One region of the Arthrobacter sp. SLBN-53 genome, then DNA from elsewhere that is predicted to be linked to it. Evidence: predicted binding sites of a transcription regulator. Region 1 holds the regulator's gene; each other region holds the start of a gene.
The links. Region 1 encodes LexA, which represses DNA repair genes until DNA is damaged. Its sites were predicted from a motif close to TCGAACANNTGTTCGA; they were not measured.
Positions count from the first base shown of each region.

Region 2: a site for LexA is predicted at 1,688-1,703, ahead of FBY28_RS05475 (DUF222 domain-containing protein). Genes of this name have one in related genera too.
Region 3: a site for LexA is predicted at 4,029-4,044, ahead of FBY28_RS24375 (HNH endonuclease signature motif containing protein). Genes of this name have one in related genera too.

Region 1 covers NZ_VFNN01000001.1:4,901,199-4,906,509, forward strand. The annotation lists gene FBY28_RS23540 (LGFP repeat-containing protein) at 1-1,112, shown strand, start outside; gene lexA (transcriptional repressor LexA) at 1,143-1,817, opposite strand; gene FBY28_RS23550 (organic hydroperoxide resistance protein) at 1,925-2,347, opposite strand; gene FBY28_RS23555 (MarR family winged helix-turn-helix transcriptional regulator) at 2,376-2,807, opposite strand; gene FBY28_RS23560 (LysM peptidoglycan-binding domain-containing protein) at 3,003-3,515, shown strand; gene nrdR (transcriptional regulator NrdR) at 3,616-4,080, shown strand; gene FBY28_RS23570 (PhzF family protein) at 4,087-4,776, opposite strand; gene FBY28_RS23575 (alpha/beta fold hydrolase) at 4,803-5,311, opposite strand, start outside.
Region 2 covers NZ_VFNN01000001.1:1,149,554-1,154,864, forward strand. The annotation lists gene FBY28_RS05470 (glutamine synthetase III family protein) at 1-1,510, opposite strand, end outside; gene FBY28_RS05475 (DUF222 domain-containing protein) at 1,707-3,326, shown strand; gene FBY28_RS05480 (LysR family transcriptional regulator) at 3,328-4,245, opposite strand; gene FBY28_RS05485 (FdhF/YdeP family oxidoreductase) at 4,329-5,311, shown strand, end outside.
Region 3 covers NZ_VFNN01000001.1:5,054,974-5,060,284, forward strand. The annotation lists gene FBY28_RS24345 (M24 family metallopeptidase) at 1-162, shown strand, start outside; gene efp (elongation factor P) at 181-744, shown strand; gene nusB (transcription antitermination factor NusB) at 756-1,235, shown strand; gene FBY28_RS24360 (hypothetical protein) at 1,240-1,761, shown strand; gene FBY28_RS24365 (aminotransferase-like domain-containing protein) at 1,772-3,172, opposite strand; gene FBY28_RS24370 (GNAT family N-acetyltransferase) at 3,417-3,881, shown strand; gene FBY28_RS24375 (HNH endonuclease signature motif containing protein) at 4,048-5,311, shown strand, end outside.

The sequences.
Region 1 (5,311 bases):
AGAGCGATCAGACCGACAACGGCGGCGTGATCAACCAACAGTTCAACGGTGGATCCATCTCGTGGGACAAGGCGGCCAACCGGTTCAGCACGGAGCCCGCGGGCTTGCAGTCGCAGCTGGCGGGCCTGCAGGTTCCCGGGGCTGATTCCCCGCAAGCGCCGGCCGATGGCCCGCAGGCGAACGGCGGCGGCGACAGCGGCGACAAGTGGTACACCTGGCGCTGGTGGTGGCTGCTGGGCCTCATCCCGGTGGTGGGTCTGATCGCCGTGATCGCCGTGGCGGTCTTGCGCAACCGGCGGTCCGGTGACGAGGACCGGTTCGACGACGACCTCGACGACGATCCGTATGACCGTGATGACCGTGGCTACTACGGCTATGGCCAGAACGATCACCAAGACGATTACCAAGACGATCACCAAAACGATGACCGGGCCGAGGATCGCGACAGCGGCTATGGTCCGCCGCCGCAGGATCCGTGGGCATCACTGTCGCCGGTCGGGTCAGCGGGCTCCTTCACGGTCGATCCGATCGACACCGGTGCCGGCCACGACCCCCGGGCCGGCGATGATGCGGATGCCGATGGCCTCGGCGTCGACCCGTTCGCCGATCGTGGTGCCGACACCGACCGGCCGGAAGAACTGCTGCGGTTCGACGACGACGAAGATGACGTCGACACCGCCCCGACCCGGATCGAGACGCCCACACCGCAGCCGGTTGAGTCCGTCTTCGCCGAGTCTGATTTCGCCGACTCGGATTATGCGGCGTCTGATTTCGCCGACTCGGATTATGCGGACTCGGACTTCGGTGCCCGTGTTGTCGGTGCACCGGTGCTCGAACCCGAGCCGGACCTGACCGCCCCGGAACCCGAGGTGACGGGCGGACGTCACGCTGCCGCCGGCGGGGACGATGATGACGATGACGCCGGTTGGACCTCGATGCGACTGGCGACCACCGATCGCTACCGCGCCCCGGAGGGTTACCCCATCAAGGCCGATACCAAGACCGGTCTCTACTGGGCGCCCGGTAGCCGCGGTTACCGCGATACCGAGGCCGAGATCTGGTTCTCCAGTGAGGAATTCGCGCGCGCGAACGGATTCATCCGCGCCGATTGATCAGACGCCGACCGGTCAGACGCCGACCGATCACACCTTGCGGATCACGGTGACGACCTTGCCGAGCACCACGGCGTCGTTACCGTCGATGGGTTCGAACGCCGGGTTGTGCGGCATCAGCCACACCTGACCCTTGGTCCGCTTGAAGGTCTTGACCGTGGCTTCGCCGTCGATCATGGCCGCGACGATATCGCCGTTGTCGGCGACGTTCTGCTGGCGCACGACCACCCAGTCGCCGTCGCAGATGGCCGCGTCGACCATGGATTCGCCGACCACCTTCAGCAGGAACAGCGATCCCTCGCCGACCAGCTCCTTGGGCAGCGGGAACACATCCTCCACGGCCTCCTCGGCCAGGATCGGCCCACCCGCCGCGATTCTGCCGAGCACCGGGACGAAGGTCGGTTCCGGTAGCGCATCGGAGCCCGCGACGTCGGTGGCCACGATCGGGGTGATCACCTCGTCGGCACCGCGCACGTCGACCGCGCGGGGGCGGTTGGGATCGCGCCGCAGATAGCCCTTGCGCTCCAGGGTGCGCAGCTGGTGGGCGACCGAGGACGTGGAGGTCAACCCCACCGCGTCCCCGATCTCCCGGATGCTCGGTGGGTAACCGCGGGTGGTCACCGACGAGCGGATGACCTCCAGGATGGTGCGCTGACGCTCGGTCAGGCTGGAGCGTGCCTCAGGGGTGTCGCTGCTGTCGCTCATGTCGCCGAATGTAGTCGCAGCCGCCCCGATAATCAAACATGTGTTCGAGGCGTGTCGCGGCCCGACAGGGCGTGTCTGCGGCGTCATTGCGGCGCGATCAGCCGAGCTCACTCATCGGTCACGGTCAGGGTCACCTCGATGTTGCCACGGGTGGCGTTGGAGTAGGGGCACACCCGGTGTGCGGCCTCGGCGAGCTCGGTGGCGGTGTCATGGTTCACATTGGGCAGCACGATCTCCAGCTCGACGGCAAGACCGAACGCGCCGTCCTCGGCGGCCCCCAGTGTCACCCGGGCGCCGACGGCGGAGTCGGTGACATCGGCCTTGTGTTCGCGGGCGACCAGTCGGAGTGCGGAGTGGAAGCACGCCGCGTAACCGACGGCGAACAGTTGCTCGGGATTGGTGCCGGTGCCGGAACCGCCCATCTCCTTGGGCATACTCAGTGCGACATCGACTTTCCCGTCGGAGGTGCGGCCGTGTCCGTCACGTCCCTCGCCGGTGGCCAGGGCCTCGGCGGTGTAAAGCTTCTTCATCGGTGGGTGTTCCTTTCGTCGTTTTCGGTCAGTGCGGTGAGCTGAGCTGGTCGACAAGTCCGCGGAGGGCGTCGCGTAGCGCGCCGACCTCCTCGGGTCGGGCATCGGTGGCGGCCAGCAGGCGCTGTGGAATGCAGGCGGCACGTTCTTCGAGGGCGCGCCCGGCGGGGGTGAGTGCGACCTCGACGCGACGTTCGTCGGCGGTCGCGCGGTGACGCACCACCAGGCCGGTGCTCTCCAGGCGTTTGATCAACGGTGAGAGGGTGCCGGAGTCCAGGTGCAGCCGCCGGCCCAGGTTTCCGACGGTGCTGGGGTCGTCCTCCCAGAGGGCCAGTAGGACGAGGTACTGGGGGTAGGTGATGCCCAGTTCCGCCAGGAGCGGCCGATAGGCCGCGGTCATCAGGCGCGAAGCCGAGTACAGCGCGAAGCACAGCTGTTCGTCGAGGCGTCCGGCGGTCATGACCACAACTGTAGCGGTCAATTCAATTGTGGGCAATTGAATTGAGCTGAGTTCCGTCCGCGGATTCGCGACCGTCCGCTTGTCGGTGGGTGTCGATATCGTTCGCTAACAGTTCGATCACGTGTTCTATCGTTCGAACAGATGATCGACTACAGTTCGAACAAAGAAGCGAACACACCTCAAGGAGGCAGGCACATGACGATTCTGGAAGCACGTAGCGATGTGCGTGAGCGCCGGACGTCCGGCGCCACCCGGCGGCAGGAAGTTCTGCGGCGCACCCCGTCGGAGGCCGAGGTGTGGCCCTTGCCTCGCGATGTCGTGGTGCGGCGGCGTCGGCGGCCGCAGGATCGTCGTCCCGGCGGTGCGCCGATCGGTCATCGCGGCACGGGGGTGCTGATGTCGCGTGCCTCGCACCGCAGGCCGATCACCCCGGCCGCGACCGTGCTGCTGGCGCTGCTGGCCGGCGCATTCACGCTATGGCTGGGATTCGTGGCCAACCTCGGCGTTTCCGCGACGGAGCAACCCGTCGAGGTGCCCACCAGGTTGTCGGTCGTGGAGGTGCAGACCGGTGAGACCTTGCAGAGCATCGCGGCGCGGGTCGCCCCCGACGTGCCTGCCGACTCCGTCGTCGAGCGCATCCGCGAACTGAACAAGCTGGAATCCGGCACCCTGCGGACCGGGCAGACCCTCATCGCACCGATCGGCTGAGATCGTGCGCACCGGCACGGGGTCGCACCGTATCCGCACCATGCAGGTACGCTCGGAAGCGTCAAATCTGGTGCAGCTGTGGTGCGGCGAAGGAGCGGGAATGCACTGTCCGTTCTGTCGTCACCCCGATTCGCGTGTCGTCGATTCCCGTGAGACCGACGAGGGCCAGGCGATCCGGCGGCGGCGGTCCTGCCCTGAGTGCGGCAGGCGCTTCACCACCGTCGAGACCGCGGTGCTGGCAGTCGTCAAGCGCAGCGGCGTCACTGAGCCGTTCAGCAGGGAAAAGGTCATCAAGGGCGTGCGACGGGCATGCCAGGGCCGCCAGGTCGACGACGATGCGCTCAATCTGCTTGCCCAACAGGTCGAAGACGCCGTGCGGGCCGCAGGCTCGCCGGAGATCCCCAGTAACGAGGTCGGGTTGGCCATCCTGGGGCCGCTGCGTGACCTCGACGAAGTTGCCTATCTGCGCTTCGCCTCGGTATACCGATCGTTCTCCTCTGCCGACGATTTCGAGCGTGAGATCGAGGCCCTGCGCGCTCACCGGCGCGTCAACACCGCCGGCTGACGTCGTTCATCCGAGCCGACGCCTTCCGTCGTCGACCACCCGGCCGGCCACTTTCACCCATCCGGTGGGATCCCACCAGGTCCGGATCTGTGATCCTTCGCCCTGGGTGATCAGCAGATCGCGATTGAGATGGTCGGTCATCCGGATCGCCGCTGCGCCCGTCGCCTCATCCTCGGGGATTCCCAGATGCGGCGCGAACATCCGGGAGCGCAGCGCCCCGGCCGCACGATCGGTCCACGCCCAGAGGTAGTGCTCGACATCGTCGACGTAGTCGGTGGGATCGGCGGTCAGCACCTGTTCGGCCGACTCGAATTCGTAGATCGCCAGCTCCGGTGCCCACTCCGAGCGGGCGCTGATGGCGGTGAATTCATCGTCGATGTAGTCCACCTGCACCAGTCCGGCGGGAACCTGCAGCGTCCGCACCGGCATACCGCGATCCTTCAGCCACCAGGACGTCCCGACGGTCGGGTGCCCGGCGAACGGTATCTCGGCGGCCGGGGTGAAAATGCGGACATGAGCGCTGGCCGCGCCCGGCTCGGGGATGTCGACGAATACTGTTTCGCTGTAACCCAACTCGGTCGCGATCCGTTGGCGGTCGGCCGGATCGACGGTGGCGGCATCGATCACACCGAGCGGATTGCCGAACCTGCCGTCAGCGTTGGTGAATACTCGCAACACATCGACGTCGACGGCCATGACCCGATTCTAGGCGCGAACCCGCCTCAGGTGGCGCTGCGTTCGTCGGCGCCCATCGCGTCGAGCACGGCGACCCGAGTATCCAATGGGCCGGTGATCGTTCGTTCGCGAATGCCGGTGCGCAACAACGCGCGCAGCATTTCGTGGTCGTGCACCGAGGGTGCGGTGGTGTTGATGAATCGCTCGACGAGCTCGACGAAGCGCTCCGGATCGTCGTGGAAGGGGAAATGTCCGGATTTGTCGAAGATGTGCAGTTCCGAGCCGGGCATGGCGGCATGTGCCAGGTGGGCATGGCTGACCGGGATGACCGAATCTTGCTTGCCCCAGATCAGTTGCACTGGAACCGATTCGGTCAGATAACAGCGGTCGAGCATGGTGACCACCTGACCGCGCCAGTCCACGACCGCGCGCAGTGTCCTGGCGAACGCCGAGGATGCGGTGGGCTCGGGCAGGTCGGCCAGCACCCGCAGCATGTCGGGAAGATCGCGGCCCACCCCGGTCGAGCCGAACACCGTTCCGCCGACGCGGCCGATGG
Region 2 (5,311 bases), 3.8 Mb from region 1:
AGTCCAACGAGTCGGCCATGATGGTGTTCAGCACGATCATCGGCACCGCCACCGTCTGCCCGGAACCAGGCGCACGGAACTCGAACCGGTTGCCGGTGAAGGCAAACGGGCTGGTGCGGTTGCGGTCGCCCGGATCGGTCGGCAGCTGGGGCAGGGTGTCGACACCGATGTGCATGACGCCCTTGCCCTTCGACGAGGTCGCCGCGCCCTTGGCGATCTGCTCGAACACGTCGGCCAGCTGTGCGCCGAGGAAGATCGAGATGATGGCAGGCGGCGCCTCGTTGGCGCCGAGGCGGTGGTCGTTGGTGGCCGAGGCCACCGAAACCCGCAGCAGCCCCGGGAATTGGTGGACGGCACGGATGACGGCGGCGCAGAACACCAGGAACTGCGCGTTCTCGTGCGGAGTGTCACCGGGAACCAGCAGGGAACCGAGTTCGGAATTGCCGACCGAGAAGTTCACGTGCTTACCGGAGCCGTTGACACCGGCGAACGGCTTCTCGTGGAACAGACATTCCATGCCGTGCTTGCGCGCGATGGTCTTGAACACGGTCATCAGCAGTTGCTGATGATCGGCGGCGATATTGGCCCGTTCGAACATCGGGGCGACCTCGAACTGCGCAGGCGCCACCTCGTTGTGCCGGGTCTTGGCCGGGATACCGAGCTTGAACAGCTCGCGCTCGGTGTCCATCATGAAGCCGAGCACCCGCTCGGGCACCGCACCGAAGTAGTGGTCGTCGAACTCCTGACCCTTCGGCGGTTTGGCGCCGAAGAGCGTGCGGCCGGCGTTGATCAGATCCGGCCTGGCCAGGAAGAAGTGCCGATCGACAAGGAAGTACTCCTGCTCGGGACCGCAGAACGAGACGACCTTCTCGAGGTTCTTGTGCCCGAACAGCGTCAGGATGCGCTCGGCGTGCACACCCATCGCCTGCTGGCTGCGCAGCAGCGGAGTCTTGTAGTCCAGGGCCTCACCGGTCATCGAGACGAAAACCGTTGGGATGCACAGTGTGTTCCCGTTCGGGTTCTCCAGGATGTAGGCGGGGCTGGTGACATCCCAGCCGGTGTAACCGCGGGCCTCGAACGTGCTGCGCAGGCCGCCGGAGGGGAAGCTCGACGCGTCGGGCTCGCCCTGGATCAGGGTCTTGCCTGCGAACTCGGCCAGCGTCTGGCCGTCGGAGACCGGCTCAAGGAAGCTGTCGTGCTTCTCGGCGGTGAGCCCGGTCATCGGGTAGAAAACGTGCGCGTAGTGGGTCGCCCCCTTGGACAGTGCCCAGTCTTTCATCGCGGAGGCGACGGCGTCGGCGACGGCCGGGTCGAGGGTGGCGCCCTTCTCGATGGTCGCCACGACCGATTTGAACACCGACTTGGGCAGCCGCAGCTGCATCTCGGCCTTGGTGAAGACGTTGGCGCCGAAGATCTCTCCGGGGGCCTCGGCGGGATCGAAGCTGATGGCCGGCGGCACATAGGCCTCGACGTTGTTGATGGCCTTAAGCCGGACTGCGTTACCGCTCAATGTAGTTCCTATCGCTGCACGTGCTTGACCGGCCAACAGTAGGAATATTCGATGCCGATTCTGTTACGCGCGCGTCAACGTCTGAATGCACGGTCGGCGCCGCGGAATCGTCAGGCTCAGAAGAATCTTTTGTCTCATTGATCCCTGGTGTCACATTCCATCCGGATTTGTCGGGTGTAGCACGTATGTTCGAATCATGACCACGGCGACGGTGCGAGTGACGGAGGCGGTAGCGAATTTGCGTGCCGCCTTCGACGCGTTCGCCGCCACCGACCTCGAGTCGCTGAGCCGTGCCGAGTTGATCGCCGTCATGGACGAATACGAGATGTTGACCTGCCGGCTTCCCGCTCAGCGGCATCGTCTGCTGACGCAGTTGCAAGCCGAGACCACGGCCCGTGAGATGGGTGCGAAGTCCTGGAACGAGGTGCTGCGGATCCGGTGGCGGCTGTCCACCACCGAGGCCGGTCGCCGTCTGCATGAGGCCGCGCAGTTGGGACCGCGCCGGACACTGACCGGGGATCCACTGCCGCCGCAGCTGCCGGTGGTGGCCGTCGCCCAGTCCGCCGGGCTCATCACGGCCGAGCATGTGACCGTCCTGCGTGACGCCGTCCGCGATCTGCCCGGGTTCGTCGGCACCGCCGAGCGCGAAGAATTCGAGCTTGCCCTGGTGCGCGAGGCAACCGGAATCGGCCCGAGAGAGCTGGCCACTTCGGCGGCCAACCGACTGTTCCTGCTCGATCAGGACGGCCCGGTGCCCGACGAGCGTGAGCGGCAACGCAAACGTGGGGTGGTCATCGGCAACCAACGCCGCGACGGGACCACACCGATCACCGGGAACCTCGATCCGGAAGCGATGGCGGTATGGGAACCCCTCTTCGCGAAGTTCGCCGCCCCCGGGATGTGCAACCCCGCCGATGACCAACCATGCACTCTCGGTACGCCCAGCCAGGATCAGATCGACCACGACCACCGCACCCAGGCCCAACGCCGGCACGATGCGATGATCGCCATCGGACGCATCGCCCTGATGTCCAACCCCGGTCAGCTCAACGGCCTCCCGGTGGCGGTGATCATCCGCACCACCGTGCAGGAACTGCACTCGCTGGCCGGGATCGGCACCTCCGGTGGCGGCACGAAGATCCCGATCCGCGATGTCATCCGGATGGCCGGGCACGCCTCTCACCACCTGGCCATCTTCGACGGTGCCACCGGTGCGGCCCTGAACTACTTCCGCACTCGGCGCACCGCCAGCGCGGCGCAGCGGATCATGCTGATCGCCCGCGACGGGGGTTGCACCAAACCGTGCTGCACCAACGGCCCGTACTTCTGCCAGGCCCACCACGGAGAGGCCGATTACGCGCGCGGCGGCAACACCAATGTCGACAAGCTGGCCCTGGCCTGCGGCTGTGACAACCGGATGGTCGACGAGAACGGTGGCTACACCACAACGTTCAACGCCCGCAACGAATGCGAATGGCACCCACCGCCGGCACTGGATCACGGCCAGGCCCGGGTCAACTACCACCACCGCCCCGAACTCCTCCGGCACCGGACGCGGGACGGGTCGCGATGGGCCGAGCGCATCGGGCAACTGGATGGACTGTTGTCTCCAGTCGAGTACCCGCCCGAGTACAGGTGCGATGACGTCCGCCGGCCAGATGACGACGGCTGGCCCAAAGAAGATGGCCGGCCCGAAGACGACCTCACCGAGGAGAGGTTGCTCGAACAGTTCCGCGCTGTCACCGCAGATATCGACTTCTGGGAGCTGGTCACCGGCGACCACCACCACGGCGGCACCGGTCTGCGCGGACCGTGACTCACCAGCCGTCGAGGTGGCCCTCGATGTTCACTCCGGCGGCCACCTCGACCAGCGCGGCCGCCACGATGGAGGCCGGCACCCGGTCGAGCACCACGAGACCGATTGCCGGCTGCGCGCCGTGCTGCACCATCGGCCGTGCGGAGAATCCCTGCGGCAGGCCGAGAGTCGGCAACCAGGCCGTCGAGGCGATGGTCGCCCGGCCCGAACCGGTGAGATGCGCGTACAGCGCGTCGACCGAATCCGCCTCCACCGCCGGGCGATACTGCACACCCTCGGCGGCCATGTTGGCGTCCAGAATCCGGCGATTGCGCATGGTCGTGGTCAGTACGCACAACTCCAACCTCGCCGCATCCACCCAGGCCACCTCCGGGGCCGCCACCAACGGATGGTCCGCAGGAGCAAGCAGTACATACCGTTCGCGATACAGCTCCACCGAGCGGGTACCCGGCGGTGCCTCGTCGTCGAGATACGTCAGGCCCGCGTCGATCTCGAAATCGGCCAACCGTCGCGCGATCTCCCGCGACGACAGCGCCTCGATGCGCACCGAGGCCGCCGGGTTACGCGCCAGGAACTCCGCGGAGATGAACGGGCTGACCGGGACGGCCGTCGGAATCGCCCCGATGCGCGCGGTGACGGTCAACCGACCGCGCATCCGGTCGATATCGGTGAGCATGTCATCGCGCTCGGCCACGATGCGCTGGGCCCAGGCCACCACCCGGCGCCCCTCTTCGGTGAATCCCTCGAAGCGGTGCCCGCGCTGGACGATGACGATGCCGAGGTCCTTCTCCAGCCGGCGGATGGCCACCGACAACGTCGGCTGACTCACATGGCACCGTGCCGCCGCACGGCCGAAATGCCTCTCGGCAGCCAGTGCCAGCAGGTAGTCCAAATGCTGCAGCTGGATATCGTTACCCATCGATAGCAAGCGTCTATCACTGCATGTGAAATGGCAAATATGATCTGGCCTGCACCGGACGCGGCCAGGTCTAGGTTGGAGTCATGACCGATGTCGACGCCATGTACCACGAGGACGATCTGGTCGTCAGCTCCCCCAAGGACGAGGCCGCCGGTGTCAAGGCGGTGATGGTCAGCATGCACCGGGCCCTTGAGCAGATGGGCCCGCTGCGCACGGCGGCCACCCTGACCAGACTCAACCAGCGGCACGGCTTCGACTGCCCGGGATGCGCCTGGCCCGAGGAGCACGGCGGCCGCAAGGTCGCCGAGTTCTGCGAGAACGGCGCCAAGGCGGTCGCCGAGGAAGCCACCAAGCGGACCGTCACCGCCGATTTCTTCGCCAGGCACACCATCGCCGACCTGTCCGAGAAACCCGAGTACTGGCTGTCCCAGCAGGGCCGGCTGACCGAACCGATGGTATTGCGGCCGGGCGAGGAGCATTACCGTCCGATCGGCTGGGACGAGGCCTACCGGCTGATCGCCGACGAGATGCAGGCCCTGGACAGCCCGCACGAAGCGGCGTTCTACACCTCGGGACGCACCAGCAACGAGGCCGCCTTCCTCTACCAGCTCCTGGTCCGCAGCTTCGGCACCAACAACCTGCCCGACTGTTCGAACATGTGCCACGAGTCGTCGGGCACCGCGTTGATCGATTCCATCGGTATCGGCAAGGGCTCGGTCACGGTCGAGGACCTCACCGTCGCCGACCTGATCGTCATCGCGGGCCAGAACCCCGGCACCAACCACCCGCGCATGCTCTCCATTCTGGAGAAGGCAAAGGCCAACGGCGCCAAGATCATCGCCGTCAATCCCCTCCCCGAGGCCGGGCTGATCCGGTTCAAGGATCCGCAGAAGGTGCGCGGCGTGGTGGGCGATGGTGTGCCCATCGCCGACGAGTTCGTGCAGATCCGCCTCGGCGGGGACATGGCATTGTTCGCGGGACTCGGCCGGTTGTTGTTCGAGGCCCAGGATGCGGCCGGTGACAGCGCACAGATCATCGACCGGGACTTCATCGCCGAGCACACCTC
Region 3 (5,311 bases), 150 kb from region 1:
GGTACACTGCTTGCTGGCGCTGCGGTCACCGTGGAGCCCGGCGTCTACCTGCCCGGCCGGGGCGGTGTCCGAATCGAGGACACCCTGGTCGTCGGCAGCGAGGACGCACCCGAACCCGAATTGCTCACCCGGTTCTCCAAGGAACTGGCTGTCATCACCTGATCTAGGAGCTGTACACACGTGGCATCAACCGCCGACTTCAAGAATGGTCTCGTCCTGCAGATCGAGGGACAGCTGTGGCAGATCACCGAGTTCCAGCACGTCAAGCCCGGTAAAGGCCCGGCCTTCGTACGTACCAAGCTCAAGAACATCCTGTCGGGCAAGGTCGTGGACAAGACGTTCAACGCCGGTGTGAAGGTCGAGACGGCCACCGTCGACCGCCGGGACGCCACCTACCTGTACCGCGATGGTTCCGACTTCGTCTTCATGGACTCCGAGGACTACGAGCAGAACCCGCTGTCCGAAGCCCTGGTGGGCCGCCTTGCCGACTTCCTGCTGGAGGGCATGGCCGTGCAGATCGCGTTCCACGACGGTGCACCGCTGTACCTGGAGCTGCCGGTGACGGTGGAGCTCGTCGTCACCCACACCGAGCCGGGCCTACAGGGTGATCGCTCCAACGCCGGCACCAAGCCCGCGACCGTGGAGACCGGCGCCGAGCTGCAGGTTCCGCTGTTCATCAACACCGGTGACAAGCTGAAGGTCGACTCGCGTGACGGTTCGTACCTCGGCCGGGTCAATGGCTGAAGGCCGGACGAATGGTTGACCGTAAGGGTGACCGCGGTCGGCATCAGGCCCGCAAACGCGCTGTCGATCTGATCTTCGAGGCGGAGGCCCGCGGTATCACCGCCGCGGAGGCGGCCGATTCTCGCAACGCGCTGTCGCACACCCAGGCCGATATCTCGCCGCTGAACCCGTACACCGTGACGGTGACGCGCGGTGTCACCGAGCATGCCGCGCATGTCGACGATCTGATCTCCTCGCACCTGCAGGGGTGGACGCTGGACCGGCTGCCCGCGGTCGACCGGGCGATTCTGAGGGTCGCGGTGTGGGAATTGCTGCACGCCGAGGACGTACCCGAGCCGGTGGCCGTCGACGAGGCGGTCGAGCTGGCCAAGGAACTGTCCACCGACGATTCCCCGGGCTTCGTCAACGGCGTGCTCGGACAGGTCATGCTGGTGACCCCGCAGATCCGGGCCGCCGCTGCCGCACTGCGGCCGTCGGACGGCGCGGAGTAGGACAGTGCCGCAGGACTGGGCGCCGTACACGAGCCTGCAGGACGCGGCGTCGGTGTATCTGCGCGATCCCGATCTTGCGCTGGAGCAGTTGCGATCGGTCGTCGAGTTCCCCGGCATCGCGGCGTTCATCATGTCGCGCGGGGAGTCCGAGGAGCACTGGGGTACCGCGGTGTGGCAGGAGGTGGTGGCCACCGATGGGTTGCGTCTCATCCTGTGGCGCGCCGACGACGAGTTCGATGACGACCGGCGACAGTTGACCTCGTCGGTGCGCACCATTCTGCTCTCGACGATCAGCGACCACATCCTGAGCACCCAGTTCGAGGTGCTCTCCGACGGCACCCGGCGACTGGCCGAGGTTCGGCTGCGGATGTACACCCAGTTGGTGACCAGGGCCCGGCGCACATCGGCCACCGACAGCGATCTGTACTGCGAGTCCTTCCGCTATACGAAGACCGTCGACAGCGGGGGACTGGCGCAGATGGAGCGGCTGCTGCAGTTCGGCCGGGTGTTGTCGCGCTCGCTCTGAGTGCCCCGATTCAGTGCGCGGAGCCGGCCGCGCGTCCGATGACGTCGGCGAGTGCGCGGACTCCCTCGGCTAATTGGGCGGGGCTCGCGGCGCCGTAGGAGAGCCGGAGAAACGGTGCGGGCGGTTCGTTGACGAAGAAATGGCGTCCGTCGCCGACGAGTACTCCGTCGGCATACGCGGCGGCGGTCAGTACCCGGGTGTCGATGCCGTGCGGCAGCCTCACCCAAAGATGAATGCCCCCTTGCGGAATGGTGCCGATGCGGACGTCGGGCAGCGTGGTCCCGATGGCCGCGATCAACGCATCGCGTCGCGTCGCGAGTTCGGTGCGCAGGCGCTTGAGGTGGCGGGGCCAACCGGTCGACGTCAACAGGCTGTGCCCGATCTCCTGGATGAGCGGCGCCACACATATGTCGTCGGCGGTTCGCGCGGCTCGTAATCGTTCGCCGGCGGGTCCGCGCGCGATCACGGCGCCCAGCCGAAGAGCGGGAGAGGCGGATTTCGCCAGAGTCAGGATCGTGACGACGTGCCCGTGCGGATCCGCGGTGAACAGCGGCGGTGGTGGGTGCGCGTCGATGCCCAGATGTCTGGCCCAGTCGTCCTCCAGCAGAAATGCTCCGTACTTGGCCGCGATATCGAGAATCTGGGTCCGGCGTTGCGCACTGAGCACCGCTCCGGTCGGATTGGCGTAGCTGGGCTGTATGTAGACCAGGCGCGCCCTGGTTCGCTCGAGTTCCTCGGCGAGGCGTTCGACGACGATCCCCTCGGCATCGGCGGGCACCGATGCCACCTTCAGTCCCGCGCTCTGTGCGGCCAGAATTGCTCCGGGATAGCTGGGACTCTCGGTGATGACCGTGGCGCCGGGCTCGGCAAGGGTGCGCATGGCGAACACCAGGCCCTGCTGGCCGCCCGACACCACCAGCACATCGTTCGGGTCGGCGCGGTACTCGGCCGCTATGACCCGCCGAAGTTCCGGTAAGCCGGCGACCGGCGTGATCGCGTGGGAGCGAGAGCTCTTCGCCGATCGACTGGCGATGCGATGCAACTCGGCGGTCGGGGACAGTTCCGGCGCGAGGTACCCCCAGGACAAGGGAAGATGATCGGCCGTACCGTATCCGCCCAACCTGGCGGCGCGGTCGGCATCGACCCGTGCCGGGCCGAGAGCTTGCGTCTGCCAGGAGTAATCCGGTTCGGCGAGCCGCTGTCGTCCGGTGACGAAGGTGCCGCGCCCTGGTTCTGCGCGGATCAACCCCAGCGCGCTGAGCTCGGATAGCGCGGCCGAAACCGTTGCGGCACTTGCGTGATACTCACCGGAGAGTGCTCTGACTCCCGGCAGCTTGGTACCCGCGGGCAGGGCGGCGATACGGCCGAGCAGGGTGGTTGATATCTCTGATGCTCTGTTATCGTTATTCATGAGAATACTAGATAACGTTACTCCCTTTGTGAGCAGAGCGTTACTCAATCGCCCCGTTGCGACATTCCGCTCCGTCCGGACCTTCCTGTCAATCGCGATCAGCCGCTCGCCGTAGTGGCTGATCGGTGGCATTCCGGAGTCGAAAGGGGCTGCGAGTCAACACATCGAGCGGAGTAGAACCCGCGTGGCGCCGAACGGGCGCGCCGAACCAAATATCGAAAACACGATTCACATGGGAAAGAACATGGCTGACACAACCGCACCTGTTATCCGCACGCTCGAGGCCGCCGACGAGACTCGATGGCGTTCGCTGTTCCGCGCGTACCGGGAGTTCTACAAACTCGAGGAATCGGAGGAGATCGTCTCTCGTGGCTGGGGTTGGCTGATGGATCCACGCCACGAGTGCAAGGCGATCGTCGCCACGGTCGCCGGCGAACTGGTCGGCTTTGCGCACCACCGCCGGTTCTCCTCGCCGTACACCGGCTCGACGGGGATCTTCTTGGACGACCTTTTCACCGATCCCGTGGTGCGCGGAAAAGGTGTGGGACGAGCGCTCATCGGTCGGCTCACCGAGATGGCGGCAGCCGAGGGACGGTCGGTGGTCCAATGGGTGACCGCTGCGGACAATGTGCAAGCCCAGGCGCTCTATGACACGTTGGCCACGCGGACGGCGTGGGTCACCTACGAGGCTGCACCCGCGGCCAAGTAGTCGACGCCGGGCCCGGCCCACGTCTATCGGGTCGGGCCCGTGTCGCGCTTTCGTCAAAGTCGCTCGCTGACAGCGGGATTGGCGCCTCAGATTTTTCTTTGGTCTCGTCTGTCGCTGGTGTCACATTGTGGCGTGTTGTGTCGGTGGTCGCACGTATGTTCGAGTCATGGGATCGGATGTGGTGGCCAGCCGGGAGTCGGTGCAGCATGCCCTCTCCGATCGCGCCGCGTCGGTCAAAGCACTGTTGGATGCCGATTTCACCTGCTTTGACACGGCTGAGTTGTTGGCGATCCAGTCTGAACGCGAGGAACGTGCCCGCGCCGATGCGGCGGTCGATCACCGGATCCTAGCGGTGTTGATGGATCGGGCGACCGCCCATGAGATCGGGGGCAAGACCTGGGCCGATGTGCTGTCCACTCGGATGCGCCTGTCCGGGGCTGAGGCGGGCCGGCGGGTTCAGGCCGCCAAGCAGTTGGGCCCACGCCACGCCATGGGCGGAGAGGTGCTGGCGCCGTTGCTCCCGGCGTGTGCGGCTGCGTTGGCCGAGGGCACGATCAACGACGGGCATATCCAGGTCATTCGCGGCGCAGTGCACCAGGCCGCGAAACACACCAGTCCGGCCAAGTGTGCGGAGCTCGAAGAGATCCTGGTCTCGGTGGCGGCGGCCGCCGGTCCGGAGACGGTGCAGGCAGCGGCCACGCACGCGTTGATGTTGCTGGACCAGGACGGCCCCGGCCCGGACCTGGCCCGCCACAGGCGCGGGATCAGGATCGGCAAGCAAGATGCCGACGGGCTCACCCATATCAGTGGTTGGGTCGATCCCGAGCTTGCCGCCTATCTGGGGACCGCCTTCGATGCGTGGGCCCGGCCCGGGATCAACAACCCCGACGACGTGCAGCCGCAACACAATCCGGATCCCAATCCACTCGATGGGGACCTCGACGCCGACCTCCAGTCAGACGCAGAAGCAGAGAGTAACGCTGAGCCCGAACCCGAGATGGCGGCCGAGTATGACCTTGGGTCTGAGTGGGCGCCGAGCGTTGCTGATGTGCCCGAGTTCAAGACCTTCGACGATCTGGCCGACAGAATGGATGCCGTTTCTGCCGCCCAGGCCGCTGCTCCTCGGACAAGTATCGACTTCGAGGCGCTGGCCGACCCGACAGCTCTCCGCGACACCCGCACCGCTGCGCAACGCAACCACGACGCCCTCAAGGCCATCCTGCGCGACACCCTGATGTCCAAGAGGCTCGGCCAGCACAACGGGCTACCGGTCACCGTCGTGGTCTCGACCACCCTGGCCGAACTCGAAGCCGCCGCCGGCATCGCGGTCACCGGCACCGGCACCCTCATGCCCATGGCTGACCTGATCCGCCTGGCCGAGCACGCCCACCACTACCTGGTCGTCTACCGACACCACACCGCCGAACCGC